DNA from 3 places in the Delftia tsuruhatensis genome. Region 1 is predicted to be linked to each of the others. Evidence: predicted binding sites of a transcription regulator. Region 1 holds the regulator's gene; each other region holds the start of a gene.
What was found. The regulator FNR, encoded in region 1, switches genes on or off when oxygen is low (the NO sensors DNR and NnrR bind a similar motif). The targets are predictions, from matches to a motif close to TTGATNNNNATCAA.
Positions count from the first base shown of each region.

Region 2: the regulator FNR is predicted to act here: its motif matches at 4,762-4,775, upstream of L1Z78_RS01965 (hemerythrin domain-containing protein).
Region 3: the regulator FNR is predicted to act here: its motif matches at 8,496-8,509, upstream of clpB (ATP-dependent chaperone ClpB).

Region 1 covers NZ_LR813084.1:4,029,785-4,039,979, reverse strand. Annotated here, with positions in the region: gene L1Z78_RS18290 (cbb3-type cytochrome oxidase subunit 3) at 1-18, shown strand, start outside; gene ccoP (cytochrome-c oxidase, cbb3-type subunit III) at 46-963, shown strand; gene ccoG (cytochrome c oxidase accessory protein CcoG) at 1,046-2,515, shown strand; gene L1Z78_RS18275 (FixH family protein) at 2,573-2,887, shown strand; gene L1Z78_RS18270 (hypothetical protein) at 3,067-3,354, shown strand; gene fnr (fumarate/nitrate reduction transcriptional regulator Fnr) at 3,437-4,156, opposite strand; gene hemN (oxygen-independent coproporphyrinogen III oxidase) at 4,317-5,699, shown strand; gene L1Z78_RS18255 (sulfite exporter TauE/SafE family protein) at 5,705-6,424, shown strand; gene L1Z78_RS18250 (HD-GYP domain-containing protein) at 6,599-7,834, shown strand; gene L1Z78_RS18245 (bifunctional diguanylate cyclase/phosphodiesterase) at 7,831-10,195, shown strand, end outside.
Region 2 covers NZ_LR813084.1:429,767-439,961, forward strand. Annotated here, with positions in the region: gene L1Z78_RS01935 (MlaE family ABC transporter permease) at 1-583, shown strand, start outside; gene L1Z78_RS01940 (ABC transporter ATP-binding protein) at 663-1,463, shown strand; gene L1Z78_RS01945 (MlaD family protein) at 1,644-2,606, shown strand; gene L1Z78_RS01950 (ABC-type transport auxiliary lipoprotein family protein) at 2,620-3,297, shown strand; gene L1Z78_RS01955 (CsbD family protein) at 3,587-3,805, shown strand; gene L1Z78_RS01960 (hypothetical protein) at 3,956-4,543, shown strand; gene L1Z78_RS01965 (hemerythrin domain-containing protein) at 4,836-5,336, shown strand; gene L1Z78_RS01970 (MarC family protein) at 5,370-6,017, opposite strand; gene L1Z78_RS01975 (dienelactone hydrolase family protein) at 6,207-6,899, shown strand; gene L1Z78_RS01980 (molybdopterin-dependent oxidoreductase) at 6,905-7,537, opposite strand; gene L1Z78_RS01985 (magnesium transporter CorA family protein) at 7,542-8,669, opposite strand; gene hemB (porphobilinogen synthase) at 8,683-9,690, opposite strand; gene L1Z78_RS01995 (CopD family protein) at 9,814-10,195, shown strand, end outside.
Region 3 covers NZ_LR813084.1:1,583,239-1,593,433, reverse strand. Annotated here, with positions in the region: gene L1Z78_RS07230 (phospholipase D family protein) at 1-12, shown strand, start outside; gene L1Z78_RS07225 (tRNA dihydrouridine synthase) at 28-996, opposite strand; gene L1Z78_RS07220 (hypothetical protein) at 1,222-1,758, shown strand; gene L1Z78_RS07215 (N5-glutamine methyltransferase family protein) at 1,760-2,971, opposite strand; gene L1Z78_RS07210 (GNAT family N-acetyltransferase) at 3,018-3,539, opposite strand; gene L1Z78_RS07205 (coniferyl aldehyde dehydrogenase) at 3,804-5,240, opposite strand; gene L1Z78_RS07200 (hypothetical protein) at 5,411-5,758, opposite strand; gene clpB (ATP-dependent chaperone ClpB) at 5,789-8,401, opposite strand; gene L1Z78_RS07190 (helix-turn-helix domain-containing protein) at 8,552-9,466, opposite strand; gene L1Z78_RS07185 (DMT family transporter) at 9,571-10,195, shown strand, end outside.

The DNA of each region.
Region 1 (10,195 bases):
CCGTTCGAGCAAGACTGAGTCCCTCCACCAGAACGAGAACTTCCCATGAGCGATTTCGTAAACAACTTCTGGTCGATCTACGTCACGGCGATCACGCTGGGCGGCATCATCGGCTGCCTGCTGCTGCTGTATCTCACCGCGCGCAAGAAGGTGGTCCCCTCCGCCGACAACACCACGGGCCACGTCTGGGACGAGGACCTGCGCGAGCTGAACAACCCCATGCCCAAGTGGTGGATGTGGCTGTTCATCATCACCTCGGTGTTCGGCTTCGCCTACCTGGCGGCCTACCCGGGCCTGGGCTCGTTCGCGGGCAAGCTGGGCTGGTCGCAGCTGGGCGCCTATGAGAACGAGATGGCCAAGGCCCGCGCGGACCTGGAGCCGCTGTACGCCAAGTTCACGAGCATGTCCACCGAGGAAATGGCCAAGGATCCCCAGGCCATGGCCATCGGCGAGCGCCTGTTCATGAACAACTGCGCACAGTGCCACGGCTCGGATGCGCGCGGTGGCAAGAGCTTCCCCAATCTGACCGATGGCGACTGGCTGCATGGCGGCACGCCCGAGAAGATCCGGGAAACCATCACGGGCGGGCGCGTCGGCATCATGCCTCCCATGGCCGCCGCCGTGGGCACGCCTGATGACGTGCGCAATCTCTCGCACTATGTGCTGAGCCTGTCGGGCAGCCCGCACGACTCGCTCAAGGCCTCGCTGGGCAAGTCCAAGTTCACGGCCTGCGCGGCCTGCCATGGCATGGACGGCAAGGGCAACCAGGCCCTGGGCGCGCCCAACCTGACCGACGACATCTGGCTGCACGGCTGGGGCGAGGCGGCCATCACGGCCATGATCAACAACGGCAAGCACAACGAGATGCCGGCCCAGAAGGACAAGCTGACCGAGGCGCAGATCGCGGTGCTTGCTTCCTACGTCTGGGGCATGTCCCACAAGGACGGCGCCCCGGCGCAGTAAAAGATGAAGAAGGCGGTGCCCCGGCGCCGCCTTTTTTGGCTTTTGAGTTTTCAGATATTTCAAAAAAACAAAGGAACCCACCATGAAGCCCGAGAGCGGCGATGACGCCGGGAAGCCTCCCCGCAAAGTCATTCCGATCACGCCGGCTGCGCATGGGTCGGCCACACCCGATCCGGACCAGCTGGTGTCGATGTTCGAGTCCGAGAAGAAGGTCTACGCACGCTCCATCAGCGGGGTGTTCGCACGCTGGCGCTGGGCCCTGGTGTTTCTCACGCAACTGGTTTTCTACGGCCTGCCCTGGCTGGAGTGGGGGCAGCGCCAGATGGTGCTGTTCGACCTGGGCGCTCGGCGCTTTTACCTGTTCGGGCTGGTGCTGTACCCCCAGGACTTCATCTACCTGGCCGGGCTGCTGATCGTCTCGGCGCTGGCGCTGTTCCTGTTCACGGCCGTGGCCGGGCGCCTGTGGTGCGGTTTCTCCTGCCCGCAGACCGTCTATACCGAGATCTTCATGTGGGTGGAGCGCAAGGTCGAAGGCGACCGCAGTGCCCGCATGCGCCTGGACAAGAACGGCTGGACCTTCGAGAAGCTCTGGAAGAAGTTGCTCAAGCAGTTCCTGTGGATCGCCATCGCGCTGTGGACGGGCTTCACCTTCGTGGGCTATTTCGTGCCCATCCGCGAACTGGGAGCCGAGCTGCTGGCGCTGCAGGGCAGCTGGCAGATATTCTGGGTGCTGTTCTACGGCTTCGCCACCTATGGCAATGCGGGCTACATGCGCGAGCAGGTCTGCAAGTACATGTGTCCCTATGCGCGCTTTCAGAGCGCCATGTTCGACAAGGACACGATGATCGTCAGCTACGACACGGGCCGTGGCGAGCCGCGCGCGCCGCGCACCAAGAAGGTGGACCACAAGGCCCAGGGCCTGGGCGACTGCATCGACTGCAAGATGTGCGTGCAGGTCTGCCCCGTGGGCATCGACATCCGCAACGGCCTGCAATACGAGTGCATAGGCTGCGGCCTGTGCATAGACGCCTGCAACTCCATCATGGACAGGATGGAGTACCCGCGCGGCCTGATCCGCCTGACCACGCAGAACGCCATGGCCGGTGCCTGGCGGCGCGCCCAGGTGCTGCGCCGCATCTTCCGGCCCCGCGTGCTGATCTACTCGGCCGTGCTGGTCGGCCTGAGCACGGCCATGATCGTGAGCCTGGCGCTGCGCCAGTCGGTCAAGGTGGACGTGATCCGCGACCGGGCCTCGCTGTCGCGCATCGTCGCGGGCGGCAAGCTGGAGAATGTCTACCGCCTGCAGATCATGAACGCCACCGAGCAGGCCCAGCGCTACCGCATCAGCGCCCACGGCCTGGACGGCCTGGAGCTGGCCTCGGAGCAGGAGGTCGAGGTCGGCCCCGCCGAGACGCGCGGCATCGCGGCGCGCCTGCAGATTCCCTACGGTTCCGCCGAGCCGGGCTCGCACACCGTATTCTTCGACATCGATGCCGTGGCGGCAGGTGCGGGCCGGGCGTCCGAGAAGGCGGTCTTCCTGGTTCCCAGGTAATGTTCCCGGAACGCGCGGCGCATGCCGCGTGTGCCGCTTGAAAGAAAGAGGTTTCCCATGTCTTCGAGTCCCGCAGTCCCTTCGGCCGCCCCGTCCGCTCCGCACCCGGACGCCGGCAAGCCCTGGTGGAAGTTCGCCCATGTCTGGCTCGTGGTGGCCGGTCCGGCCGCCGTGGTGGTGGCCGGCGTGGTCACGGCCATCATCGCGATCAATGGGGCCGACCCCGTGATCGACCCCGACTACTACCGCAACGGCATCGAGATCAATGAACGTGCAGGCGGCGCGCGCGAAGTTCCCAAGAGCCTGGCGCCCGCCGTCACAGGCCGCAACCATGCGGCCACGCCGGCGTACGACCACCCCACGGACCGCTGAACGCCGCGCATCCTTGCAGGAGGCCGCAATGCGGCCTTTTTTTGCATGGTGAACCCCGTCTCCGGCATGCGCGACGGGTGAGGGTTTCCTACAGGCCGGCGGGGCTGCGTGGGGCTTGGCGGCATGCTTTGGCGGGGCGCACAATCAACGTGCCCCTCGACAGCCCAAGGAGATCGCTGATGTTGGCCCAACGCTGGATGTGGATTGCCTGGCCTGCCTTCCTGGCGGCCGCCGTGATGGAGATGCTGGTCTTTGCCTTCGTGGACCCGCTGGAGCTGCACTGGCTCGGCGACCTGGGCTGGTCCCGCCAGGGGATCTATACGCTGGCCTTCTTCGCGTTCTGGGCCGTGACCATGCTGTCCAGCCTCATGACCATCATGCTGGGCCGCTCGGCACGCGACCTCAACGACGGCATCGTCTCCGAGCCCGACCCGGATCTGGCCCTGCAGGGACTGGGACGCGACTGATCCGCTCCCCTGGTCACCCCGCAAGCAACAAGGCCCGCTTTCGCGGGCCTTCATCATTTCCGCAAGGGGCGTCTGGCATGCCCTACTGGCATTGCTGGCTGTTGACGATGCGCTTGAGCGCATCCGTGTCCAGGATGCGCAGGTGGCGCTGGCGCACCTCGATGATGTTCTCCTCGGCGAACTTGGAGAACGTGCGGCTGACGGTCTCCAGCTTCAGGCCCAGGTAGCTGCCGATCTCCTCGCGCGTCATGCGCAGCACCAGCTCGGACTTGGAAAAGCCGCGTGCATGCAGGCGCTGCACCAGGTTGAGCACGAAGGCGGCCAGGCGCTCCTCGGCGCGCATGCTGCCCAGCAGCAGCATGACGCCGTGCTCGCGCACGATCTCGCGGCTCATGACCTTGTGCACGTGGTTTTGCAGGGCCGTGACCTCGCGCGACAGGTGCTCGAGCTTGTCGAAGGGCATGACGCAGACCTCGGCATCCTCCAGGGCCACGGCATCGCAGGTGTGATGGTCGTTGACGATGCCGTCCAGCCCGATGATCTCGCCGGCCATCTGAAAGCCCGTGACCTGGTCGCGACCGTCCTCGGTGGCCACGCAGGTCTTGAAGAAGCCCGTGCGGATGGCATACAGCGAGGTGAAGGCCTCGCCGTTGCGAAACAGCAGGCCGCCGCGCTTGACCTTGCGGCGCGTGGCCACGATGTCGTCGATGCGCTGCATCTGCTCGGCATCCAGCCCCATGGGCATGCACAGTTCGCGCAGGTTGCAGTTGGAGCAGGAGGCTTTGATGGTCTGAAGGTTCATGGAGTAAACATCAGCGGCACAGTGGCGTGCCAGTGGTGACCTCGTGGATGGCGATGAGTTGGATCAAATTGTCGCAGCAGTGCCTCAAACAACTCTTGATGTGAGTCAAGGACGGGGCCGATGCCCTGCGGCACAGTCAAGGTATTAGAGGAAAAAACCCATGACCGCTGTCACCCCAGAGCTGCTGCGTCGCTTCGACGTACCGGGGCCCCGATACACCTCGTTCCCCACCGCCGACCGTTTCGTGGAGGCCTTTGGTGCAGAGGACTATATCCTGGCGCTGCAACAACGCAAATCGAGTACCGCAGCACGTGCCATGCCTTTGTCGCTGTATGTGCATGTGCCGTTCTGCGAATCGCTGTGCTACTACTGCGCCTGCAACAAGATCGTCACGCGCCACCATGACCGTGCTGCGGTCTACCTGGACTACCTGGCCCGCGAGATCGCCCTGCACACCGCCCACTGCGGCAAGGGCCAGGCCGTCAGCCAGCTGCACCTGGGCGGCGGCACGCCCACCTTCTTCTCGGACGAGGAGCTGCGCACGCTGATGGGCCTGCTGCGCGAGCACTTCAGGCTGGAGGCCGGGGGGGAGTACTCCATCGAGGTCGATCCACGCACCGTCACCGCCGAACGCCTGGCGGTGCTCAAGGAACTGGGCTTCAACCGCCTGAGCTTCGGCGTGCAGGACTTCGACGAGCAGGTGCAGATCGCCGTGCACCGCGTGCAGCCGGCCGCGCAGGTGTTCGAGCTGGTGGCCGCCGCGCGCCGGCTGGGCTTTGCCTCCATCAATGTGGACCTGATCTACGGCCTGCCCAGGCAGACGCCCGAGTCCTTCGAGCGCACGCTGGCGCAGGTCAACGCGCTGCGGCCGGATCGCATCGCCCTGTACGCCTACGCCCATCTGCCCGAGCGCTTCAAGCCGCAGCGGCGTATCGCTTCCGAGGATCTGCCCCAGGGCGCCGACAAGCTGGCCATGCTCTCGCGCTCCATCGCGGCTTTCATGGACGGCGGCTATGTCTATGTGGGCATGGACCACTTCGCGTTGCCCGAGGATGCGCTGGCCGTGGCCAAGCGCCAGGGGCGGCTGCACCGCAACTTCCAGGGCTACAGCACCCAGCCCGACTGCGACCTGATCGCGCTGGGCGTGTCGGCCATCGGCAAGGTGGGAGCCAGCTACAGCCAGAACGCCAAGACGCTGGAGGAGTACTACGACGCCATCGACGCCGGCCAGTTGCCCGTGGTGAGAGGCCTGGCGCTGTCGCGCGACGACCTGGTGCGCCGCGCCGTCATCATGGCCATCATGTGCCAGGGCGCCGTGCTGTTCGAGCCCATGGAGCAGGCCTGGCTGCTGGGCTTTCGCGAATATTTCGCGCCCGAGATGGCGGCGCTGGAGGATCTGCAGGACAAGGGCCTGGTGCAGATCAGCGACGAGGGCTTCCAGGTCACGCCCATGGGCTGGTACTTCGTGCGCGGCGTGGCCATGCTGTTCGACCGGTATCTGCAGGCGGACAAGAACCGGGCGCGTTTTTCGCGCATCATCTAGCCCCCATGCTGTTGTCGCTGCTCTGGACCGCCTTGATCATGGGGCTCGTTGGCGGGCCCCATTGCCTTGCCATGTGCGCCGCGCCCTGCGGCGTGGTCACTTCCGGCCAGGCGGGCGAGGGCCGTGGTGCCCAGCCCGTCACCGTCCACGGGCTGCAAAGTCGTCTGTGGCTGCGCACGGCGCTGTTCCATGGCGGGCGGCTGGCCGGCTATGCCAGCCTGGGCGCCGCCTCGGCGCTGGCCATGGAAAGCCTGTCGTGGCTGACCAGCCGGACCACGGCGCTGCAGCCGTTCTGGACGCTGACCCATGTGGCGGTGATGGCCTGGGGCCTGGCCATGATGGCCCAGGCGCGCCAGCCAGCCTGGCTGGAGTCGGCGGGCCGTGCCGCCTGGCGCCGGGTGCAACCCTGGGTGTCGGCACCGGGCGGAACGCTTGCGGCCGGTTATGCCTGGGCCCTCATGCCCTGCGGTCTGCTGTACTCCGCCGTGCTGGTGGCGGCCCTCAGCGGCGGGGCCGTGCAGGGCGCGCTGGCCATGGCCGCCTTTGGCGTGGGCAGCGGCCTGTGGCTGGTGGGCGGCCCCTGGCTGTGGCGGCTGGGACGCCAGCGCCTGGACGGACTGCGGGCCGAATGGGGGACGCGCCTGGCCGGGCTGATGCTGGTCGGCGTGGCTGCCTGGGCACTGTGGATGGACCTGGTCTACAAGCCCAGTCTGTGGTGCCGTTGAGCAACAGCCGGTGGCCTGGTCGGACACTGGTGCCCGCAGATTGGCTGCGAGGCCTCCAGAACTGGAGATAATGCCCGAATCATCGGCTTACATTTGCCGATCCCTACAGCCTCGGGGCCGTTGCCGCGCGTGAACCATTCCGTCCTCATCGATATCCGAGACCTTCGTCCGGGCATGTTTGTCCAGCTCGATGTTGGATGGCTGAACCATCCTTTTCCGGTCAGCAGCTTCAAGATCACCTCGAACGCGCAGATCCAGACGCTGAAGTCGCTGGGTCTGCAGACCGTGCGCTGCGTGCCGCACAAGAGCGACACCTGGCCGGCCGAGGCGCGCACGCCTGCGCCCGAGGAGTCGGCGCCCCTGCCGCCTCCGGCCCCCGTCGGCGATGCCACCCAGGCGCAGTTGCTGCTGTCCGTACCTGACTGGCGTGGTCGGCTGGAGGACTGCAATGCGCGTTTCCAGAAAGTGGAGCGCGGCTATGTGGCCATCGAGGCCACCATCGCACGCGACCCCGAGCAGGCGCGGCGGCCCACCGAGGCCCTGGTCGACGGCTGCATGGCCGAACTGGCCGGGCCGCAGGACGTGGCCATCCATCTGCTGTCCGATGGCGTGGGCAGCCACCAGAGCGTGCATGCGGTCAACGTGACGGTGCTCAGCCTGCTGCTCGGCCGTGCCCTGGGGCTGGAGGCGTCGCTGCTGCGCGACCTGGGGCTGGCGGCGCTGCTGCATGACGCGGGCAAGCCCGTGACAGGCGTCGAAGGCATGCACGGCCTGGCGCTGGAGCCTTCCGTGCCCGAGGCGGTGCGCGAGCGCTACGAGCGCCACGTGGGCGAATCCGTGGCCATCGCCTTGCGCATGGGCTTGTCGGCGCAGGTCACCACTGCCATCGCCCAGCACCACGAGTGGGCCGATGGCACGGGTTTTCCGCTGAGCCTGGTGGCCGAGGACATGGAGCTCACGGGCCAGATCCTGGCCCTGGTCAACACCTACGACCGCCTGTGCAACCCCGGCGACGCGCAGACGCCGCATACGCCGCACGAGGCGCTGGCCTTGCTGTTCAGCCGGCTGCGCGACAAGTTCGCGGCGCCCGTGCTCAACGGCTTCATCCGCATGATGGGCGTGTTCCCGCCCGGTTCGGTGGTGGAGCTGACCGATGGGCGGCACGCCATGGTCATGTCCGTCAATGCCTCCCGCCCGCTCAAGCCCTCGGTGATGGTCCATGATGCCGACGTGCCCGCGGCCCAGGCCCCCGTGCTGGCGCTGGAGCTGTATCCCGAGCTGGGCATACGCCGTGGCGTGGCCCCGGCGCAGCTGCCGCGCGATGCGCTGGACTATCTGTCACCACGCCGGCGTGTCTGCTATTACTTCGAACGGGCGGTGGAGCTCGATCCACCGAGGGTGGCGCCTTGAACAAGCATGCGTTGAACCGCGCCTGGCCCCGTCTGCTCGACGCGTTGCAGGAGGCGCTGTGGCTGATCGATGCACGCAGCCTGACGGTGCTGCGCGCCAATGCCGCCAGCGAGGCCGTCACCGGCTATGAGACCGATGCGGCCATGGGCCTGCCCGTGCAGGTGCTGGCCGCCACGCCGCAGCAGCAGGCCTTCTGGAGCGATCCGTTCAACTGGCAGGCCGGTGCCCAGTTCATCGCCGAGGTGCGCCGCGCCGACGGGCAGCTGGCGCCCGTGGAGATGCGTGTGCGCGCGCTGGACGGCGATGTGCTCCTGGTCAGCATGCTGGACCGGCGCGAGCAGGCCCGCCACGAGGCCGAATTCGAAAGCCTGCTCGGCGAGCTGCGCGCCACGCTGGAGTCGGCCGCCGACGCCATCCTGGTCTGCGACCCCGATGGTCGCATCCGCGCCTTCAACCACCGCTTCGCCACGCTCTGGGGCATCCCGGAGGGGCTGCTGGTGCGCCGCAACGACGTGGCCATCCTCGACCACCTGGCCAGCCAGGTGCGCGACGCCGAATCCTATGCCCGCCAGCTGTCCAGGCTCTCCGCCCAGCCGCTGATGGAGTCGGCCGACGTGCTGGAGCTGCGCGACGGCCGCATCCTGGAGCGCCGTGCCGTGCCCCAGCTGCGCCGTGGGCTGCCCATGGGGCGCATCTTTTCCTTCCGCGACATCACGGCCGAGGCGCAGACCCAGGCCGGACTGGAACTGGCGGCCAGGGTCTTCGAGTCCAGCCTGGATGGCATCTTCATCGCCGATGGTCACATGGACGTGGCACGCACCAATCCCGCCTGCGAGCGGTTGTTGGGCGGCGTGCCGGTGCAGGGGCGCACGGTGGAGTCGCTGTTCGAGTCCGCGCAGGATGCCGCGCAGCCGCTGGGCGACATGGCGCGCATCCAATGGCAGCAGGGCGGCTTCTGGGAAGGCGACCTGTGGCTGCGCCAGGCGGGCGGGGCGCGCTGCGCCGTGCGCCTGTCCTGGGTGCCGCTGCGCAACGCGCAGGGCGATGTGGTGCAGAGCATCGGCTTCATGCGCGACCTCACGCAGCAGCGCGTGGCACAGCAGCGCATCGAACAACTGGCCTACAGCGATGCGCTCACCGGCCTGCCCAACCGGCTGAACCTCACCCAGCGCGTGGATGCGGCCATCGAGGCGGCCCGTGCGGGTGGCACGGTGTTCAGCATCCTGTTCATCGACCTGGACCGCTTCAAGATCATCAACGACTCGCTGGGCCACCAGTTCGGCGACCGGGTGCTGAAGCTGGTCGCGCAGCGCCTGAGCGACTGCATGCGGCCCGTGGACATCCTGTGCCGCCTGGGGGGCGACGAGTTCGTGCTCTACCTGCATGGCTGCAACGCCGACCTGGCCGCCTCGGTGGCGCGGCGCATCCTGCAGGAGATGGAGCGCCCCTTCCTGCTCGACGGCCTGGGCTTTTCCGTGCAGTGCAGCATCGGCGTGGCCCAGTACCCGGCCGACGGCCTGACCCTGGACGAGCTGATCCGCCAGGCCGACACGGCCATGTACCGTGTCAAGGAGCGCGGCCGCGGGCATTTCAGCTTCTATCAGCCGCAGATGAGCGCAGGCCTGCTGTCGCGCATGAAGCTGGAACATGCCATGCGCCAGGCCCTGGAGCATGGGCGCATGGCCGTGTACTTCCAGCCCCAGGTGCACATCGACAGCGACCGCATCGTCGCGGCCGAGGCGCTGCTGCGCTGGACCGATCCCGAATTCGGCGTGGTCTCGCCCGGCGTCTTCATCCCGCTGGCCGAGGAGTCGGGCTACATCGTCACGCTGGGCGCCTGGGTCATGGAGCAGGCCGTGCAGGAGGCGGCGCGCTGGCAGCAGCAGGGCACGCCCATCAAGGTGTCGGTCAACGTGTCGGCACTGGAGTTTCGCCAGTCGGGCTTCGTCGAGCGTGTGACCGAATTGCTGCGCAGCTATGGCCTGGAGCCTCAACTGCTGGAGCTGGAGCTGACGGAGAGCATCCTGCTGCAGGATGCCCAGGACATGGCGCTTCGCGTATGCCAGATCGCCGACCTGGGCGTGGGCATGGTCATCGATGACTTCGGCACGGGCTACTCCAACCTGGCCTATCTGAAGAAGCTGCCCATCTCCAAGATCAAGATCGACCAGAGCTTCGTGCGCGGCCTGCCCAGCGACGAGGGCGACCAGGCCATCGTCGGCGCCATCATCAGCCTGGGGCTGGCGCTGGGCGTGGAGATCGTGGCCGAGGGCGTGGAGACCACCGAGCAGCTGGCGGCCATCCACCGCATGCAAGGCCATTACTTCCAGGGCTTTCTGTGCGCCCCCGGCCTGCCGCGCG
Region 2 (10,195 bases), 2.5 Mb from region 1:
GGTGCTGGCCTACCTGATGGCGCTGCAGCTGCGCCAGTTCGGCGCCGAATCCTTCATCGTCAACATCCTGGGCATCTCGCTGATCCGCGAGCTGGGCCCGCTGCTGGCGGCCATCCTGGTGGCGGGCCGCACGGGCTCGGCCATCACGGCCCAGATCGGCGTGATGCGGGTGACCGAGGAGCTCGATGCCATGCAGGTCATGGGCATACCGCACGGCTTTCGCCTGGTGCTGCCACGTGCGCTGGCGCTGGCCGTCGCCATGCCGCTGGTCTCGCTGTGGACCACGCTGGCCGCGCTGGCCGGAGGCATGCTCGCCGCCGACCTGACCATGGGCGTGACGGGGGCTTATTTCGCACAGGCGCTGCCTGCGGCCGTGAAGATCGGCAATCTCTGGATCGCCATGGGCAAGTCCGTGGTCTTCGGCGTGCTGATCGCGCTGATCGGCTGCCACTGGGGCCTGCGCGTGGAGCCCAATACGCAGAGCCTGGGAAAGGGAACGACGGCTTCGGTGGTTTCGGCGATCACCATGGTCATCGTCGTGGACGCGATCTTCGCGATCTTGTTCAAGGATGTGGGGATATGAGGAGATCCTCCCTGAGTCGCTGCGCGCCTTCCCCCGAGGGGGGGCGATACCTTCGGCGCGGGGCACTGAGATGACGGAAATGAACGAGCACAACATGGTTGCAGCGCCTGCTGACGCCGAGCCCATCGTGCGCATCGCCGGGCTGTGGAGCGTGTTCGGCGAGGGCGATAATGCCTTTGCCGTGCACCAGGACCTGAATCTCGACGTGCGGCGTGGCGAGATGCTGTCCATCGTGGGCGGTTCGGGCACGGGCAAGACCGTGCTGCTGCGGCAGATGCTGGGGCTGCTGGCCCCCTCCAGGGGGACGGTGGAGGTCCTGGGCCGCCCTGCCAGCGAAATGGGCCGCGAGGGGGCAGCCAGCCGCGTGGGCATGCTGTTCCAGCATGGCGCGCTGTACTCGGCCTTCAGCGTGCTGGACAACGTGGCCTTTGCCCTGCGAGAGCAGGGCACCCTGCCCGACGATCTGGTGCGCGACGCGGCCCTGGTCAAGCTGCAGATGGTGGGCCTCAAGCCCGAGCATGCCACGCGCATGCCGGCGGACCTGTCCGGCGGCATGATCAAGCGCGTGGCGCTGGCGCGCGCGCTGATCATGGATCCGCCGCTGCTGCTGCTGGACGAACCCACGGCGGGCCTGGACCCCACGAGCTCCGACGAATTCTGCGACCTGCTGCGCGAGCTGCGTGCCGAGCTGGGCCTGACCGTCATCATGGTCACCCACGACCTGGACACGCTGTTCGCCCTGTCCTCGCGCGTGGCCGTGCTGGCCGAGAAGAAAGTGCTGGTCAGCGGCCCGCCGCGCGAGGTGGCCGAGTTCAAGCATCCGTTCATCGCGCATTTCTTCCAGGGCGAGCGCGGCAGGCGCGCGATGAGCACGGTATGAGAAGCCCCCCTGAGTCGCTTCGCGCCTTCCCCCCTCTCGCTGCGCGGGGGGGGACGACAGCCTCGCTGCGGGGCGGCCCTTGCTCGCTGTCCCACGTTGGGGGCTGCGCCAGTTTTGAAGGCTGTGCTCTGGTGGCGGCTGCATGCCTTGTTCGCTGGGCTAACGTTATGGATCATTGACATGGAAAACAAATCACATGCCATGGCGGCCGGCATCTTCGTGCTGGTCGTGGCGGCCCTGCTGGCGGGGCTGGCGGTCTGGCTGACGCGCGATACGCGCCAGTACAACCTCTATGAGCTGTCCACCAAGGATGGCATCAGCGGGCTGCAGGCCCAGGCGGCGGTGCGCTACAAGGGCGTGGCCGTGGGCAAGGTCACGCGCATCGGGTTCGATCCGCAGACCAATGGCAATGTGCTGATCCGTATCGCCGTCGGTGTGGACACGCCCATCACGCCGACCACGTTCGCCGTGCTGGGCTACCAGGGGGTCACGGGGCTGGCCCATGTGCAGCTCGACGATGCCGACCAGCCGCAGCCCCAGCTGCCGGCCGGTCCCAGCGGGCTGCCGCGCTTGCCGCTGCGGTCCTCGCCGCTGAGCATGCTGGCCGACCAGGGCCAGGTGTTGCTGGAGCGTGCCGACGAGATCTCCCGCCGCCTGAGCGACATGCTGGACACCGACAACCAGAAGCGTGTGAGCCAGGCGCTGGAGAACATTGCCGCTGCTGCCGCAGGCGTGCAGCAGCTCACGCAGAACATGGACCGCGCGCTGGCCAGCCAGATGCCGCAGCTCGTCACCGATGCGCGCAACACCCTTCAGTCCCTGGAGAAGGCCAGCAACGGCGCCGCTTCCGTGGCCTCCGAGCTGCAGCAGACCGTGCGCCGCGTGAACGCACAGGACGGGCCGCTGGAGCAGATCGCGCAGAGCACGCGCGCGCTGACCCGAATGGCCGATACCCTGGGCCGCACCACGGTACCCCATGCCAACCGCGCGGCCGACGATGTCTCGCGTGCGGCCCGCCAGATGGGCACGGCCGCCAGCCGCTTCAGCGACAACCCCCAGGCCGTGATCTACGGTCCGGGCCAGGCCCGCCCTGGGCCTGGCGAGCCGGGCTTTGTCGTCCCGTCCGCAGCGACCCAGCCCTGACCGAGGAATCCGCATGCCCATCTCTCGCAAGACCACCTTGGCCAGCGTCGCCCTGGCCGCAGCCCTGGCGCTGCTGACCGGCTGCTCGGCCCTGCCCCAGCCTCCGGCCCAGCCCGCACGCTATGACTTCGGCCTGGCGCCGCTTCCCGCTTCCGCACCTGTGCCTGCCGCTGCCACCGCAACCGCTGCGCCCACGCGTACACCACTGGCCCTGGCCGATGTGGAGGCCCCGGCCCTGTCCGACGGCAGCACTGCCATGCTCTATCGCCTGGCCTATGCCAACGGCCAGGAACTGCGCCCCTACCAGCATGCGCGCTGGAGCCAGCCCCCGGCCCTGTTGCTGCAACAGCGCTTGCGCAGCCAGCTGGGCCTGCAACGTCCCGTGCTCGCCAGCAGTGAAAGCGTGGCCCAGCCGCGCGCGCAGGGCGCGGTGCCGACGCTGCTGCGCGTGGACATCGAGGAGTTCAGCCAGGTCTTTGACGCGCCCGGCTCCAGCGCGGGCGTGCTGCGGCTGCGCGCCACCCTGGTCGAGCAAAGTGGTGCGGTGGACCGCCTGTTGGGGCAGAAGGTGTTCGAGGTGCGCAGTCCCGCGGTTTCGGGTGATGCCGCCGGTGGTGCCCAGGCCCTGGCCAGGGCGGCCGATGAGGCGATCGCGCAGATCGATGCTTGGCTGGGGCAGCAGGGACACTGACCCCTTCACTTCCCTTCCACCTCTTCACAAGACAGCCGGTTGGTGCAGTGCATCCTCCGGCTGTTTTTGTCGTCGCCTGACTTTCGGCTTCCAGCGTGTCCGTCAGGGGCTGTAGTCCCGATCCCACCACCCGGGCTGCCCCTGGGACGACCAGCAACGCTAGGCGCAGACTACGGCGCGGGAGCGCCAGGTTTTTTACAGTGAAACCGTCGCTGATGCAGATAGCGGCTTTGAAAAAACAAGGCCTGATTGCACGGCACGACTTCAACATCACTGAAAGGACCAAGCCATGAATGAAGACCGCATCAAGGGCAACTGGAAGCAGTTCACCGGCAAGATCCGTGAGCAATGGGGCAAGCTCACCGACGATGACCTGGACGTCATCGCCGGCAAGCGCGAACAGTTCCTGGGCAAGCTGCAGGAGCGCCAGGGCCTGGCCCGCGACGCTGCCGAAAAGCAGCTGACCGAATGGCAAAAGCGCCATCCCGACTTCCGCTTCGAAGACTGACGAGTGTGGACCCCGCGGGTGGCACGGACTCCCTGGCCGGCGCCACCACCCGCTCCCCGACAGACAGCCAGCGTGCCCGAGGGCACGCACCAATGGCCCGCCACCGCAGGCACCAAGGGCCGGTTCAGTACAAATACAAGGAGTTCCATCATGCAAGCACCGCAACGCTTTCGCCACATGCTTTCCGCTGTCGCCCTGGGCCTGATGGCCTCCGGCGCCATGGCCATGACCAATGCGGAGCACACGGCCGCCAAGAACCAGATCGAGACCGAATACAAGGCCGCCAAGGAACAGTGCAAGCCGCTGAAGGGCAACGCCAAGGACGTCTGCGAGAAGCAGGCCAAGGGCCAGGAAAACGTGGCCAAGGCCGAACTGGAGTCGCGCCGCAATCCCTCGCCCAAGAACAGTGAAAAGGCGCTCATCGCCAAGGCCGATGCCGACTACGACATCGCCAAGGAAAAGTGTGACGACCTCAAGGGCGACGCCAAGGATGTGTGCGTGAAGGATGCCAAGGCCGCCCACGTGCACGCCGTGGAAGCCGCCAAGGTGAACAAGGCCCAGGCCGAACCCGCTGCCAACCCCGCAGCCAAGGCTGCCAACGTGGCAGAAACCCGCAAGGACGCTGCCGAAGAAACCCGCGAAGCCGACTACAAGGCTGCCAAGGCCCGTTGCGACACCATGAGCGGCGCCGCCAAGGACACCTGCGTGGCGGATGCCAAGCGAAAGTTTGGACAGTAAGTAAGCTCCCCCTGAGCGGCTGACGCCGCTTCCCCCCGTTGCACGGCGCCTCTCTACCCGCTTCGCGGGGGAGGGGGACGGCAGCCTCGCTGCGGGGCGGCGCGGCCGGCTTAGGCTCTCGCTCGCCGTCCCTGATTTTGGGTAGCGCCAGTTTTTGGCCGACGCGCTCAGTTCCGATTGAAAGCCCCGCTCGCGGGGCTTTGCTGTTTTCAGGTTGGCTGATGTGGGTCAACCGGGTTGGGCGGTGCCGTTCCTAAGCTGCAGGCTTTCACGATGAAGGCAGGAGAAGCATATGGCCGTGCTGGAATGGAGCGGAGCGCTGGCATTGGAGTTGCCGGCCATGGACGAGGTGCATCAGGAGTTCGTGCTGCTGCTGGCCGAGGTGGAAGCCGCGCCGGACGCGCAGCTGTGCGCGCGCTGGGATGAGTTGATCGCGCATACGCAGGTGCATTTCGATCAGGAAGACCGCTGGATGCAGTCCACGCGCTTTTCCAGCAGCAACTGCCACAGCCTGCAGCACAAGGTGGTGCTGCAGGTGATGCGCGAGGGCGCGAACAAGGCGGCGGCCGGCGAACTGGCCGTCATCCGCAGCATGGCGGCGGAGCTGGCCTCCTGGTTCGTCCACCATGCGCAGACCATGGATGCGGCGCTGGCATTGCATCTGCGCAGCGCAGGCTTCGATCCCGCCACGGGAGCCCTTGCGCATCCCGAGGTGCTGCCCGAGCAGGTCATCACGGGTTGCGGTGGCGCCTGCGATGGCAGCGCGCAACCTGTCCGGGCCGTGCCCGCCTGAGCCGGGCTCCGCGCCCCGGCCGGGCCACCGGTCTCAGGGCGCGATGGCGCGGGAGGCGAGGATGGGGAAGATCTTCACCAGCCCGCCGGCCATCACCTCCACGGCCAGTGCAGCGAGGATCAGGCCCATGAGCCGGGTCATCACGTTGATGCCGGTCTTGCCCAGCACACGGGCGATAGGGTCGGCAAGCGAGAAGCAGACCATCACCACCGCCGCCACCACCACGCCATAGCCGACCAGGGCCAGGTGCTGCCAGATGCTGCGCGCCTGGTCGGCGTAGATCACCACGGTGGACATGGCCGCCGGCCCGGTCAACAGCGGAATCGTCAGCGGCACCACGGCGATGCTATCACCCATGGCGGCCTTCTCCGCGCCGGCGGCCAGCGTCGCGGCATTGGGCCGCTCCTCGGCCGGGCGCGCGTTGAGCATGTTCATCGCGCTGATCAGCAGCAGCAGGCCGCCGCCGACCTGAAAGCTTTGCAGCGAGATGTTGAAGAAATCCAGCACCTGCAGCCCGATGATGGCGCAGGCGGCGATGACGCAGAACGAGGCCAGCGCCGCCGTGCGTATGGTCTGCCGGCGCTGCTGGGCGCTGAAGCCCTCCGTGTAGTGGATGAAGAAGGGGACGATGGCCAGCGGGTTGATGATGGCCACCAGCGTGATCAGGGGTTTGAGGTCCATGAGGTTCTCTGAGGGTTGCCACCGGAGTCGGGAAACCTGCCGTGCTTGATGAGAACGGCTTATCGCTCCATCGAATGTCTCCTGTGAAAGAATCGCCGCACGGGCCGGCCCGCCGCCATTACAGCACTGCGGAGCCCGCCCGCCCACCGGGAAATCACAACAGGTTCTCAGACAGAAAGGAATGCGGACATGGGCAGTTTCGTGCAGTTGACTTCGTTGGATGGCACGGCTTCGCCGGCCTGGGTGGCGCGGCCCGATGTGCCTGCGCGCGGCGCCGTCGTGGTGCTGCAGGAGATCTTCGGCGTCAACGCCCATATCCGCGCCGTGGCCGACCGCCTGGCTGCCCGCGGCTATATGGCCGTGGCGCCGTCGCTGTTCACGCGTGTCGAGGCTGGTGTGGACCTGGGCTACGGCGATGCCGACCGCGCCAAGGGCATGGCGCTGAAATCCGCCGCCGAGGCGCTGCCCCCGCCCGGCGTGCTGCCCGAGATCGAGGCCGCCATCGCCCATGCCGCCACGCTGGTGCCGGGCGGCAAGGTGGGCATCGTCGGCTTTTGCTGGGGCGGCCTGTGGGCCTGGCGCGCCGCCTGCAACCTGCCGGGGCTGTCGGCGGCGGCCTGCTACTACGGCGGGGGCATGACCACCCCGCTGGAGATGGGGCGCCAGCCGCTGTGTCCCGTGATCGCCCACTTCGGCCGCCGCGACCAGCACATTCCCGTGGACGCCGTGCAGCTCTTCGCCCAGGCGCAAAAGCATGTGCAGGTGCATCTTTACGACGCCGACCATGGCTTCAACTGCGACCAGCGCAGCGCCTACGACGAGGCCAGCGCCTTGCAGGCGCGCGATCGCACGCTGGCCTTCTTCGACCAGCACCTGGCCTGACGGGCTCAGTCCCGGGGCTGTTGCGCGTGCAGCCCCATGTAGTACAGCCCCCAGGGCGCCTGGGCAAAGCGCTCCTTGAGGGGCCTGCCGGCCAGCTCGGCAATGCGGTCGGCGTCATACATGGCCCATTGCGGGCCCAGGCCGCCCAGGCCCAGACGTGCGTCATCCATGTGCGTGACCAGCAGCATGCGCCATTGCAGGGCCTGGGCCAGCGGCAGGCGGGCGCGGTAGCCGTCGATGGCCTGCAGGTGGAGCCAGTGGCCCTGGGCGGCGGCGGCCGCAGCGTCCACGCCGGCGGCCTGCAGCACGCTGGCCAGCAGCGGACCGCGCAGGCGGTGGGGCTGGCCGTCGTATTCGATGTGGGGCGTGATCTCCACGGCGGGCAGGCGCTGCAGCGCGTCGGCATCCGTAGCCCAGGCCACGTCGAAGGACAGGCCCTGGTTTTTCAGCAGCAGGTCGCTGACCGGGTGCAGCGGCCCCCGGTTGCCGCGCACGCCGGGGCCGCTGACGGTGAGCACGGTGGCCTGCTGCGAGGGGCTGCGGCCGGCCGGCGCGGCGTGGGCGGCGTGGCCCAGCGGCAGGCTGGCGGCGGCCGTCAGCAGGTGGCGGCGGGACAGGGGGGAGGTCCTGGAGGCCATGGGTTCAGTCCTTTGCGGTGCGCGCCATGTAGCGCTTGTTCCAGAAGAAGGCGGTCAGTCCCACGGCGATCAGCGCCATCGAGGCCATGGCCCACCAGAATCCATCCTGCTTGTGCACCAGCGGAATGAACTCGAAATTCATGCCGAAGATGCCCGCGATCAGGTTCAGTGGCAGGAAGACGGCGGTCAGCACGGTCAGCGTGCGCATGATGTCGTTGGTGCGGTTGCTTTGCACGGAAAAATGCATCTGCACCACGGTCTCGGTGCTCTGCTCCAGCCGGCGCACATGGTGGACCACGCGCTCTATGTGTTCGAGCACGTCGCGGCTGCGCACCTTGAGCAGGTCCAGTTCGCGCAGCGCGGCGGCACCCTCGGGGGCCGGCCAGGTCTCCAGCGCGTCGATCCAGTCCTGGATGGCAGCGCGCTGGTCTTCGCAGACATCGTCCAGTTCGTGCAAGGCCAGGCGCGCGTCCAGCAGGGCGCTCCAGTTGGAAAAGCGCGTGCGCGGGCGCAGCAGTTCTGTCTGCCAGTGGTCGAGCTGGCGTGACAGCTCGCGGCGCAGGTCCAGGAAGCCGTCCACGATGAGGTTGACCACGCGCAGCATCAGATCGGACGGGCTGGCCGGGATACGCGCGCCCGGCGAGGGGCTAAGGCGCCCCTCGCGCAGGTCGGTGGGCATGGCCGCCAGCAGGCGCGCGGCATAGGCGTCGCGCACGGTGCAGTCGCCCGGGTGCACGGACAGCAGCACCTGATCGAACAGGGCAAAGCCCACGGGGCTGGTGTCGATGTGGCGCAGCACGGGCGGGCCGCTGCGCCGCACGGCAGGGCTGGCGGGTGCAGCCGGCGCCTCCGGCGCCGTGGCCTGCGCGGCCGCCAGGCGCCGGAACACCAGCAGGTCGTACTGCGAGGTGTAGTCATAGCGCGAGGGCAGCTGGGCGTTGAGCAGGTCCGAGACATGCAGGTCCACCAGCTGCTGGCCGGTCAGCGCCTGCAGCGTGCGCTGCACGTCGGCCAGCCGGGCCTGCAGCGTGGCGCGCGTGCAGGAAATCCAGACGAAGCCCTGGGCCGGTGGCTGCTGAGGAAGGTCTTGCAGCTCGGTGACGCCTGCGGCCTGCAGATGGAAGATGCGCATGCCGGTGCCGGGCTCAGCCGCGCAGCTTGCGCGCGGCGTCGATGGCGAAATAGGTCAGGATGCCGTCGGCGCCCGCACGCTTGAAGGCCAGCAGTGATTCCATCATCACCTGGTCATGGTCCAGCCAGCCGTTGGCGGCCGCGGCCTTGAGCATGGCGTACTCGCCGCTGACCTGGTAGGCGAAGGTGGGCACGCCGAACTCGTCCTTGACGCGGCGCACCACGTCCAGGTAGGGCATGCCGGGCTTGACCATGACCATGTCGGCGCCTTCGGCCAGGTCCTGGGCCACCTCGCGCAACGCCTCGTCGGTGTTGGCGGGGTCCATCTGGTAGACGTTCTTGTCGGCCTTGCCCAGCGCGCCGCGCGTGCCCACGGCATCGCGGAACGGGCCGTAGAAGGCGCTGGCGTACTTGGCACTGTAGGCCATGATGCGCGTGTGGATGTGGCCATGGCTCTCCAGCGCCTCGCGGATGGCACCGATGCGGCCGTCCATCATGTCGCTGGGGGCCACCATGTCCACGCCGGCATCGGCATGGGTCAGGGCCTGGCCGACCAGCACTTCGACGGTCTCGTCGTTGATGATGTAGCCGCTGTCGTCCAGGATGCCGTCCTGGCCGTGGCTGGTGTAGGGGTCCAGGGCCACGTCGGTCATCACGCCCAGTTGCGGGAACTCCTTCTTGAGCGCGCGCACCACGCGCGGGATCAGCCCGTCGGGGTTGAGCGCCTCCTTGCCGTCGGGCGTCTTGAGCGAGGCGTCGATGGCGGGGAACAGCGCCAGGAAGGGGATCTCCAGTTGCACGCATTGTTCGGCCACGGGCAGCAGCAGGTCCAGGCTCAGGCGGTCCACGCCGGGCATGGAGGGTACGGCCTCGCGGTGGCTCGTGCCCTCGTGCACGAACACGGGGTAGATGAGGTCATGGGCCGTCAGCCGGTTCTCGCGCACGAGATTGCGCGTGAAGGCGTCGCGGCGCAGGCGGCGGGGGCGGTTGTGCGGGAAGGGAGTGGGGCTGGACAGATGCATGCCGAAAATTGTGCCCCATTCCCGCCGCAGGGCTTCGGACCGGGCTTGCGACGCCGTCACGGCAGAGTCGGCTTTTGTCCCCGCGCAGGCCGGCACACTCCTGTACGCACGTACACTGCCCGCATGCTGTGGGTCAAAGCCTTTCATATCGTTTTCGTGGCAAGCTGGTTCGCGGGCCTGTTCTATCTGCCGCGCATCTTCGTCAACCTGGCCCTGGTCACGCCCGGCTCGGTGGCTGAGCGCGAGCGCCTGCTGCTGATGGCGCGCAAGCTGCTGCGCTTCACCACGCTGCTGGCCGTGCCGGCCCTGGGCCTGGGCCTGTGGCTGTACCTGGGCTACGGCATAGGCAAGGGAGCGGGCAACGGCTGGATGCACGCCAAGCTGGCGGGTGTGCTGCTGGTCATCGGCTACCACCATGCCTGTGCGCGGCTGCTGCGCAAGCTCATCGACAACCAGGACCAGCACAGCCACCGCTGGTTCCGTGTCTTCAACGAGGTGCCGGTGC
Region 3 (10,195 bases), 2.4 Mb from region 1:
CACCTGCTGTAAAGGCGCCTGCTCGCCTCAGTCCTGCTGCCGCCGTACCAGGGACTGGACCCAGAGCGTGATCTCGCGCTGATCGGTCTGGGTGCGCACGTCCTGGTAGGCCTGTTCGGCTTCGGGAAATCGCCTGCGCAGCAGGTTCAGCCACTGCTTGAGGCGGCCTGCACGCTGGCGCGGCTCCAGATCCTCGCAGACCATGTCCCAGAAACGCTGCACCTGGGGCACGAGGTCGCTCCAGCACACAGGCGCCGCCTGGACCGCGCGCCCCTGCACCGCCGCACGGATGGCCAGCGCCAGGCCCGGGTCGGCGACGATGCCCCGCCCCAGCATCAGGTCGCCGCAGCCCGATTGCTCGCGGCAACGCAGGGCATCGTCCACCGTCCATATCTCCCCATTGGCGACCACGGGAACGGAGACGGATTCCCGGATGCGCGGAATCATGTCCCAGTAGGCCGGAGGGCGGTAGCCATCGAGCTTGGTGCGCGCGTGCACGACGATCTCGCAGGCACCGCCCGCCTGCATGGCCTGGGCGCATTCGGTCATCAACGCGGTGTCGTTGAAGCCCAACCGCATCTTGGCCGACACGGGCATCGCTGGCGGAACGGCGGCACGCACGGCCGCCACGACGCGGGCGATCTGCTGCGGGTCCTGCAGCAGCGCGGCCCCGCCTCCATGGCGGTTGACCACCTTGGCAGGGCAGCCGAAATTCAGGTCGATGCCTTCCGGCCCCAGGCGCGCCAGATTGGCTGCGTTGGCGGCCATGCTGTCCGGGTCCGAGCCCAGCAGCTGGGCGCGCACCGGCACGCCTGCCAGCGTGCGGCTGCCATTGCGCAACTCCGGCATGGTGCGCAGGAACACCTTGTCCGGCAGCAGCGTTCCGGTGACGCGGATGAACTCCGAGACACAGCGATCAGCGCCTCCGACACGCGTGAGCACATCGCGCAACACAAAATCGAGCAAGCCCTCCATGGGCGCCAGCAACAGTCTCATCACCTTTGTCCCGGAGTCCGGGATCCCGTCCTTTGTTACAGATCAAACCTTGCGCTCATGGGAAGCAGACGGCCTGCACCACCAGGAACCACGGCCCGCCATGCTGCGGCAGGCGATTGTGCCCTTGCGGCAAGACCTTGCGCAGGGCGAGTTGTCATGGCTTCGTCATGCCACGGTCATTCATGTAACGTGCAATCGGGGTTTGTCGGACTCCCCCTGCTGCCCATGCTGCAAAAAACCGCAAAGGCCCTTGAAGAGCTGCAGCCCGGCCGCCGCAGCCTGCCGCTGCGCGAGCGCTCCGTGCTGCTGATGGCCGATGGCCGAACCGACGCGCAATTGCAGCAAGTCCTGGGTGCGCAAGCCGGGGAACTGGTCCGGCGGTTGATCGCCGCAGGCTACCTCCAGCGCGTGGCGGACGCTGCTCCATCGGCAGCCCCCGAGCCCCCGGCCATGGCACCCGCCGCATCCATGGATCCAGGACCTGTGGAGTCCACTGCTCCATCGACCACCACCCCGTTGAATCTTGCCGGCACGCGCATGTACCTGTTCGACATGTGCGAGCGCCTGTTCGCCAACCGCCACGAGGACAAGGCCCAGGCGCTGCGCCATCTGCTGCGCGAGGCGCGTGACCTGCCCGCGCTCCAGGACGCCGCTCAGCGATTGCTGCTGACCGTGCATGAGCATGCGGGCAGCGAACGCGCCGAGGCTCTGCGCGAGCGGCTGCGGCACCTGCTGCCGCACGAGACCGCATCCAGCGCCTGACTCAGGCCGCCGCCAGCCTCCACAGCGAGGTCAGCTCCGCCGCTCGCGCTGCATGCAGCGGATCGGCGGCATCCATGGCCTTGCCATGGCGCGGACGAATGTCTTGCCGGCCCAGGACCTTCAGGCCCGCCGCCTCGATCCACCCCAGCAGTTCGTCGCGCGAGCGCAGCTTCAGGTGCTCTGCCAGGTCCGACAGGATCAGCCAGCCTTCGCCCTCCGGCTGCAGATGGCTGGCAAGGCCCTGGACAAAGCCGCGCAGCATGCGGCTGCCTTCGTCGTAGACGGCCTGCTCCAGCAGGGAACTGGCCTTGCCCGGCAGCCACGGGGGATTGCAGACCACCAGGGCGGCCCGGCCTTCGGGGAACAGGTCGGCATGGCGCAGATCCACGCGCCGGGCCAGGCCCAGCCGCTGCAGATTGTCCTGCGCGCAGGCCAGCGCCCGGTCACTCAGATCGGTCGCCACCACCTGTTGCACGCCACGGTGCAGCAAGATGGCGGACAGCACGCCCGTGCCCACGCCGATATCCCAGACGGGCGCCTGGGCCTGCCGTACCGCCGCGGGCAGCGGTGCCTGCGCCACCAGGTCCAGGTACTCGCCACGCACCGGGGAAAACACGCCGTAGTGCGGGTGGATGCTCAATGGCGGCAGGCCCGGCACGGCCAGCGCCACGCCCTTCTTGCGCCATTCATGGGCGCCCAGGGCACCCAGCAGTTCGCGCAAGGGAACGAGCACGCTGGCCGCCGCCTCGTCCTGGGGTACGTCGCCCCAGGCCTCACCGCAGGCCAGGCTCCAGTCGGGCGCCCGCCGCAAGGCACAACGCCAACCGGCGTCGAGTTCGATCAGCAGGCTGGACAGAATGCGGGCACGCTGTGCCTGCGCCTGGCGGTGCAGGTGAAAGGCATGGGGAAACGCGGCCTTGCCGTCATCCGCGTCGGCGCGCCGATGGCGGGCCTTGGCCGAGGATGCGCCAGGCGCCTTGTCCAGGCGCCGGCCCAGGGCCTGCAGCAGCTGGCGCGCGTTCTGGAAATCGCCACGCCACAGCATGGCCTGTCCCTCGCAGGCCAGCCGGTAGGCACGGTCCGCAGGCAGGCTGTCATCGGCGATGACAATGCGGCGCGGCGCGGCCATGGTGCTGTCCATTCGCCACAGCGCGGCGTGCGTGGCATCTTGTTCCTGCCACTGCAGCAGGGACCAGTTCCGGGAAGAAGACATGGCCTGCTGCTCCGTGGATGATGGGCGGATGGACGCGCTGGCCAGATCAGTTCAGTGCGCGCTTGAGGCGCACTTCTTCGATCTTGAGGCCGCCGATCTGGGCGGTCTTGGCCGTGGACATCTCGCGCTTGAAGCCGGCGAGCTCATGGAAACGCAGTGCGCGCTCGTTGCGCAGCGGCACCCACGAGGTGACATTGGTGCAGCCTTCTTCCAGCAGACCGTCGCGCGCAGCGTCCCACAGGGCCACGCCCACGCCCTGGTTCCAGTGCGAAGGGGCGGCATAGATGGCCCAGATTTCGCCAGTGGTCTGGCGCGACTTCTCGTCACGCGAGCGGTCGAAACCGACAAAGCCCACGATCTTGTCGCCATCGATGGCCACCTGCACCTGGGGCTCGCAGTATTCGATGGCCTCGCGCCAGTAGGCCTGGCGCTTTTCTACCGACGACATGCTTTTGAGCTGGTCGTCAGGGACCAGTCCTCGATAAGCCTCCATGGCGGAAGCAGTATGGATCTGGGCAATCGCTTTTGCATCGCGGAGAGTGGCTGGACGAACCTGGATACTAGACATGGAAAAACCGAAACGAAAACAGGTGAAAATAGAAGGGCGTGATTTTCACCGGAATCGCGCTTTTTGCGTGCACTGCAGGCCTTAGCCATGCACGCAAGTACGGCTGTGCTCGTTTTCTTGCCCTTGGCTATCGGATGTGCTAGATGCTCTTCAAAAAAGAGCAACTGATGCATGTGACACAAGGCCTGGCAAAGAATCAGTTGACAATTCATGGCGATGCAGGCAGGACTGAGCGAACAGCCTGCCATCCTGCCTTGCCGGGCTTCACAGCCAGCGGCGCATCAGCGCCATGATGCGGTCGAACTTCGGCCCATAGGGCGGGTACAGCATCGAGGCGCCCGACCAGCGCGACTGCACGAACACCGCCTTCTGGTGGCTCAGCCGCGCAAACCCCTGCTCCGAATGGTAGGCCCCCCAGCCGCTGTCGCCCACGCCTCCGAACGGAAGGTTCTCGTGGGCGAAATGCAGCAAGGTGTCGTTGACCGTCACCCCGCCGCTGATGGTGCGCGACAGCACGGCATCACGCAGCTTCTCGTCCCGTCCGAACCAGTACAGGGCCAGCGGCCTGGGCCCGGCGTTGATGGCGGCGACCACGTCATCCAGCCGGTCATAGCTGATCACAGGCAGGATGGGCCCGAAGATCTCCTCCTGCATGAGCTGCATCTGGCTGGTGGCATTGAAGACCAGCGCAGGCGCCATCTGCCGCTCCACGGCATCGCCCCAGCCGGCCTCTGCGCCATCCAGTCCCGTGCCGCCATCTTCCATCCACTCGACATGGGCGCCCATGCCCTGGGCCTGGCGCAGCATCTGGCGCAGGCGCGCCAGGTGGCGCTTGGTCAGGATGGCCGCGTAGTCGGGATTGCCGGCAAAGCGCGGGAACAGGCGGCGTGCGGCGGCGCGAAAGGCCTCGGTGAACTGTGCCTCCTGGCCGCGCGGCAGCAGCACATAGTCGGGCGCGATGCAGGTCTGCCCCGCGTTGACGAGCTTGCCATGCGCGATCTTCAGCGCTGCTTCCTCCAGGTCGCAGTCGCTGGAGAGGATGCAGGGCGACTTGCCGCCCAGCTCCAGCGTGGTCGGCGTCAGATGGGCCGCCGCGGCCTGGGCCACGCGCCGTCCCACGGCCGTCGAGCCGGTGAACAGCAGGTGGTCGAAATGCAGCCCGGAGAATTGCGTGGCCACGCTGACGTCGCCCTCGATGACGGCGAACTCCTCGGGCGCGAAGAACTGCCCCACCAGGGCCGCCATCTGTGCCGAGGTGTGCGGCGTGAGTTCGCTGGGCTTGAGCATGACGCGGTTGCCGGCGGCCAGGGCCGTGATGGCCGGGCCCAGGGCCAGCTGCACCGGGTAGTTCCAGGGGGAGATCACGCCGACCACGCCCAGGGGCTGGCGCTCGATCCAGCCTCGTCCGGGCAGCAGCATCAGGGGCGTGCGCACCCTCTGGCGTCCCGACCAGCGCGCCAGGTGGCGCAGCGTGTGCTTGAGCAGGTTGCGCAGCACGAACAGCTCCACCATCTCGGTCAGCCGCGGCGAACGCATGCCGAAGTCAGCCTGCACCGCCGCGGCCAGCACGGGACCATGTTCTTCCAGCAGTTTTTGCATGCGCAGCAGGCGCTCGCGCCGCACCAGCAGCGGCACGTCCACCTGCGCCCGACTGGCCTGGTACTGAAGGTCGAAGACGCGGTGGAGATCCAGCGGGGTCATAGGCTCGATGATAAGAAACGCTTGCCTGCGCCGCAGTCCGGCCGGAACACGGCGGCAGGAAAAAAAAGGGAGCCTTGCACGGGCTCCCGGGGGTTACAGACTATACGGGCCTGCAGGCACAGCCCGACACCGAAGATGCGCAGGCCGCGTAAAGGCTGAAGCAAGACGCTTCAGGGCTCGCGCACTTCACGGGGCTGAACGTCGGTCACCTCACCCGCGCCAGGCAGCACGCCGGCACGGCGGCCTCCGGCCTCGGCGGCGCCATAGGCACGTTGAGGCCGCTGCGCCATCCATTCCGAACCCGAGCGGTAGACGGTCTGCCAGCCCGCTCGCGGGCTCATGCGCATGGACCAGGGCGTCACGGGCCGGCCCGTGAACCTGGCCCACAGCGCGCGCACGCCCCATACCAGGGCCAGCAGCGCGGCCGCCGTGAGCAGGCTGACAAAGAAGACCAGACCCACGAGCATCAGCAGGATGCGCACGGCCCAGCGGGTCAAGGTGGCGACGAAATCGTTCAAAGCAAAGCCTTTCCTGGCAGGTCCGGTGCGTCAGGCGGAATCTGCCGCATCGAACCGGAATACACCCGGTTCCTGTACCGGGTCCACATGCACCGCAATCGTGCTCTTGGGCGGAAAGCGCCCTTCGAGCAGCAGTTTCGACAGCGGGTTCTCGATCCGCTGCTGGATCGCGCGCTTGAGCGGCCGGGCCCCGAAGACGGGATCGAAACCCACCTTGGCCAGTTCGGCCAGGGCCTGGTCGGACACCTGCAGCGCAAGGTCCATTTTCTCCAAACGGCGCTCCAGCAGCTTGAGCTGAATCCTTGCGATGGACTCGATATTTTTCGCATCCAGCGCATGGAAGACAACGGTCTCGTCGATGCGGTTGAGGAATTCGGGCCGGAAATGGTTCTTGAGTTCCCCCCAGACCGCATCCTTGACCTCATCGTATTCCTCGCCGACCATGGACTGGATCAGCAGGGAGCCGATGTTGCTCGTCATCACGATGACCGTGTTCTTGAAGTCCACGGTGCGGCCCTGGCCGTCGGTCAGGCGGCCGTCGTCCAGCACCTGCAGCAGCACGTTGAAGACATCGGGATGGGCCTTCTCCACCTCGTCGAGCAGCAGCACGCTGTAGGGCTTGCGGCGCACGGCCTCGGTCAGGTAGCCGCCCTCCTCGTAGCCCACGTAGCCCGGAGGCGCGCCGATCAGGCGAGCCACTGAATGCTTTTCCATGAACTCGCTCATGTCGATGCGCACCAGATGGTCCTCGCTGTCGAACAGGAAGCCTGCCAGGGCCTTGCACAACTCGGTCTTGCCGACGCCCGTGGGACCCAGGAACAGGAAGGAGCCCGTGGGGCGGTTGGGATCGGACAGACCCGAGCGCGAGCGACGGATGGCGTTGGCCACGGCCGAGATGGCCTCATCCTGGCCGACCACACGGTCATGCAGCCTGTCCTCCATGTGCAGCAGCTTGTCCTTTTCGCCCTGCATCATCTTGGACACGGGAATGCCCGTGGCGCGGCTGACCACTTCGGCAATCTCTTCGGCACCGACCTGTGTGCGCAGCAGCCGGTGGGCCGGGGCACCGCCCTGTCCCTGTTCGCTGGCCTGCACCTCGTTGAGCTGCTTCTCCAGCGTCGGCAGCTTGCCGTACTGCAGCTCGGCGACCTTGTTGAAATCCCCCTTGCGCTTGAGCTCCTCGATCTGGATGCGGATCTGATCGATTTCCTTGCGGATCTGCTCCGAGCCCTGGGCACTGGCCTTCTCGCTCTTCCAGATCTCCTCGAGGTCGGCATATTCACGCTCCAGGCTGCCGAGTTCCTCCTCGATCAGTTGCAGGCGCTTTTGCGAAGCCTCGTCCTTTTCCTTCTTCATGGCCTCGCGCTCGATCTTGAGCTGGATCATCCGGCGCTCGAGCTTGTCCATCGCCTCGGGCTTGGAATCGATCTCGATCTTGATCTTGGCCGCCGCCTCGTCGATCAGGTCGATGGCCTTGTCGGGCAGGAAACGGTCCGTGATGTAGCGGTGGCTGAGCTCGGCAGCGGCCACGATGGCCGGATCGGTGATGTCCACGCCGTGGTGGGCCTCATAGCGCACCTGCAGGCCGCGAAGGATGGCGATGGTGTCCTCCACCGAAGGCTCGTCGACGAGCACCTTCTGGAACCTGCGCTCCAGCGCCGCGTCCTTCTCGATGTATTTGCGGTATTCGTCCAGCGTGGTCGCGCCGATGCAGTGCAACTCGCCGCGCGCCAGTGCGGGCTTGAGCATGTTGCCGGCATCCATGGCACCATCGGCCTTGCCGGCGCCGACCATGGTGTGGATCTCGTCGATGAAGAGGATGATGCGCCCCTCTTCCTGCGATACCTCCTTGAGCACGGACTTCAGGCGCTCCTCGAAGTCGCCGCGGTACTTGGCACCGGCCAGCAGGCCCGCCATGTCCAGCGACAGCACGCGCTTGTTCTTCAGGCTCTCGGGTACCTCGCCGGCAACGATGCGCTGGGCCAGGCCTTCGACGATGGCGGTCTTGCCCACGCCGGGCTCGCCGATGAGCACGGGATTGTTCTTGCTGCGCCGCTGCAGCACCTGGATGGAGCGGCGGATCTCGTCGTCACGGCCGATCACGGGGTCGAGCTTGCCGCTGCGCGCACGCTCGGTCAGGTCCAGCGTGTACTTCTTGAGCGCCTCGCGCTGGCCTTCGCCTTCCGCGCTGTCCATGGTCTGGCCGCCGCGCACGGCGTTGATGGCGGACTCCAGGGTGGAGCGCGTCACGCCGCTTTCCTTGAGCAATTGGCCTGCGCGCGTGGAGCTGCCGCTGCCGTCGGTCAGCGCCAGCAGGAACAGTTCACTGGCGATGAACTGGTCGCCGCGCTTGAGGGCTTCCTTTTCCGTGGCCTGCAGCAGGCGGCCCAGCTCGGAGCCTACCTGGACCTGGTCCTGGTGCTGCACGCGCGGCAGGTCGGCCAGGGCCTTCTCGGCCGCGGCCTGCAACTGGCCGACGTTGGCGCCGGCGCGCTGTAGCAGCGAGCGAGGGCCATCGTCCTGGCGCAGCAGCGCCACCAGCAGGTGCAGGGGCTCGATATTGGATTGGTCACCGCCCAGGGCCAGCGTCTGAGCGTCGGCCAGGGCTTCCTGGAACTTGGTCGTCAGTTTGTCGATTCGCATGGTGTTTCTTTTGCTCCTGAAACAGGGTCACTGCGATTTATCTGATACCTGCGGGGGAAATTTCAAGGTGTGCAGCGCCCACACGGGCGCCGGCTTGCGCCAGATCAAGCCCGCTGTCGCGCCCAGCCGGTTGCCCTGCCCGTTTCCCGATCAGCGCCAAGCATTGCGCTGAAAGAGCGAGAACTGCGTAGGCGTAACACCCAAATGCGTGCGAAAGCTGCGCACGAGATGGCTTGCGCTGGAAAAACCGCAGTCCAGGGCCAGGTCGGCCAGCGGCGGCGCCTGGCGCGCCCGCAGTGCCTGGCGGGCCCGCGCCAGGCGCTGCTGCAGCACCCATTCGTGCACGGTGCAGCCCATGCTCTGGCGGAACATGCGCGCGAAGTGGAATTCAGACAGGCAGGCCACCTGGGCCAGGGCCACCAGGGTCAGCGCCTTGCTGTCATGCAGATGCTCCTGGACATGGTCCAGCACCTTGCGCCGCGCGGCCTGCGACAACCCGCCCAGCGGTCGCTGCAATGCCTGCAACTGGCGCGGCGTGGCCGACTGCTGCACCAGCCTGTCGATCAATTGCTGCCCGATGGTATCGGCCTGCAGCAGCTGCTGCGGGTCCTGCCAGTCCAGCCGCATCAATGAGCGGGCACCGGCGTTGAAGGCCAGGTCATCGCCATAGATCTGCGGACGCAGCGTGCGTGAGCGCGGCTCGGCGTCGAGCATGCGGACCACGCGCCCGGCCCAGGCCAGATCGGAGACGTAAAGGTGCAGGAACTGTACCGGCGCGCGCACCAGCCAGTGGGACTCGCCCTCAGGCGGGAAGATGCAGATGCGCCCCGGCGCACCCATGGCCTCGGGCCGCTCCTTCAGCTGCGACCCTTCACCCCCGGCCAGATAGACCGACAGCGTGTGGTGGCCGGGCTGGCAGTAGCGCACCTCGTCGTCCCCATTGGCCCAGACGGCCAGCTCCACGCCTTCGCTCAGGCGCGCGCGCCGCTGCAGGCAGGCCTTGGAGCGGGACAGCACCTGGCAAAGGTGACTGGGGGGCAGCTCGGGCAGCGGCGTGGGCGTCATGGCTGCGATTGTGGGGCCACGGCGGGCTGGCAGTGGATGGCCATGCCACCAAACCGCAGGAATCTGCCATGGCTCCCGGGCCGGTGGCGCCATCATCAGCCGCCATGACTGCCACCCTTTATTGCCTGGTCGTGCTGATCTGGGGCTCAACCTGGATCGCCTTGAAGATGCAGCTGGGCTCCGTGCCCGTGGAGCTGTCCATTGCCTATCGATTCGCCCTGGCCGCCGTGCTGATGTTCACCTGGCTGGCCTGGTCCAGGCAGCTGCGCGTTCCGCGCGGCCCGGCGCTGCCGCGCGTGCTGGCCCAGGGCCTGTGCCTGTTCAGCGTCAACTTCGTATGCTTCATGCATGCCAGCGAGACGCTGGCCAGCGGACTGGCCGCCGTGGTCTTCTCCAGCGCCAACCTCTGGAACGCGCTGCTGGCGCGCATCCTGCACGGACGCAGGCTGGCGCCCCATGTGCTGGCTGGCAGCGTGTTCGGCCTGGCGGGCCTGGCCGTGCTGTTCTGGCCCGAGCTGCGCGAAGGCCGGCATGCCAGCCTGCCGGGCCTGGGCTGGGCCGTGCTGGGTACGCTGTGCTTTTCCTGCGGCAACATGCTGTCGGCCTCGCTGCAGTCCATGGGCTGGCGACCGGCCCAGACCAATGCCTGGGGCATGCTGGCGGGTACGCTGGCGCTGTCCGCCTATGCGCTGGTGGCGGGCCTGCCCTGGCGCTTCGACACAAGCTGGT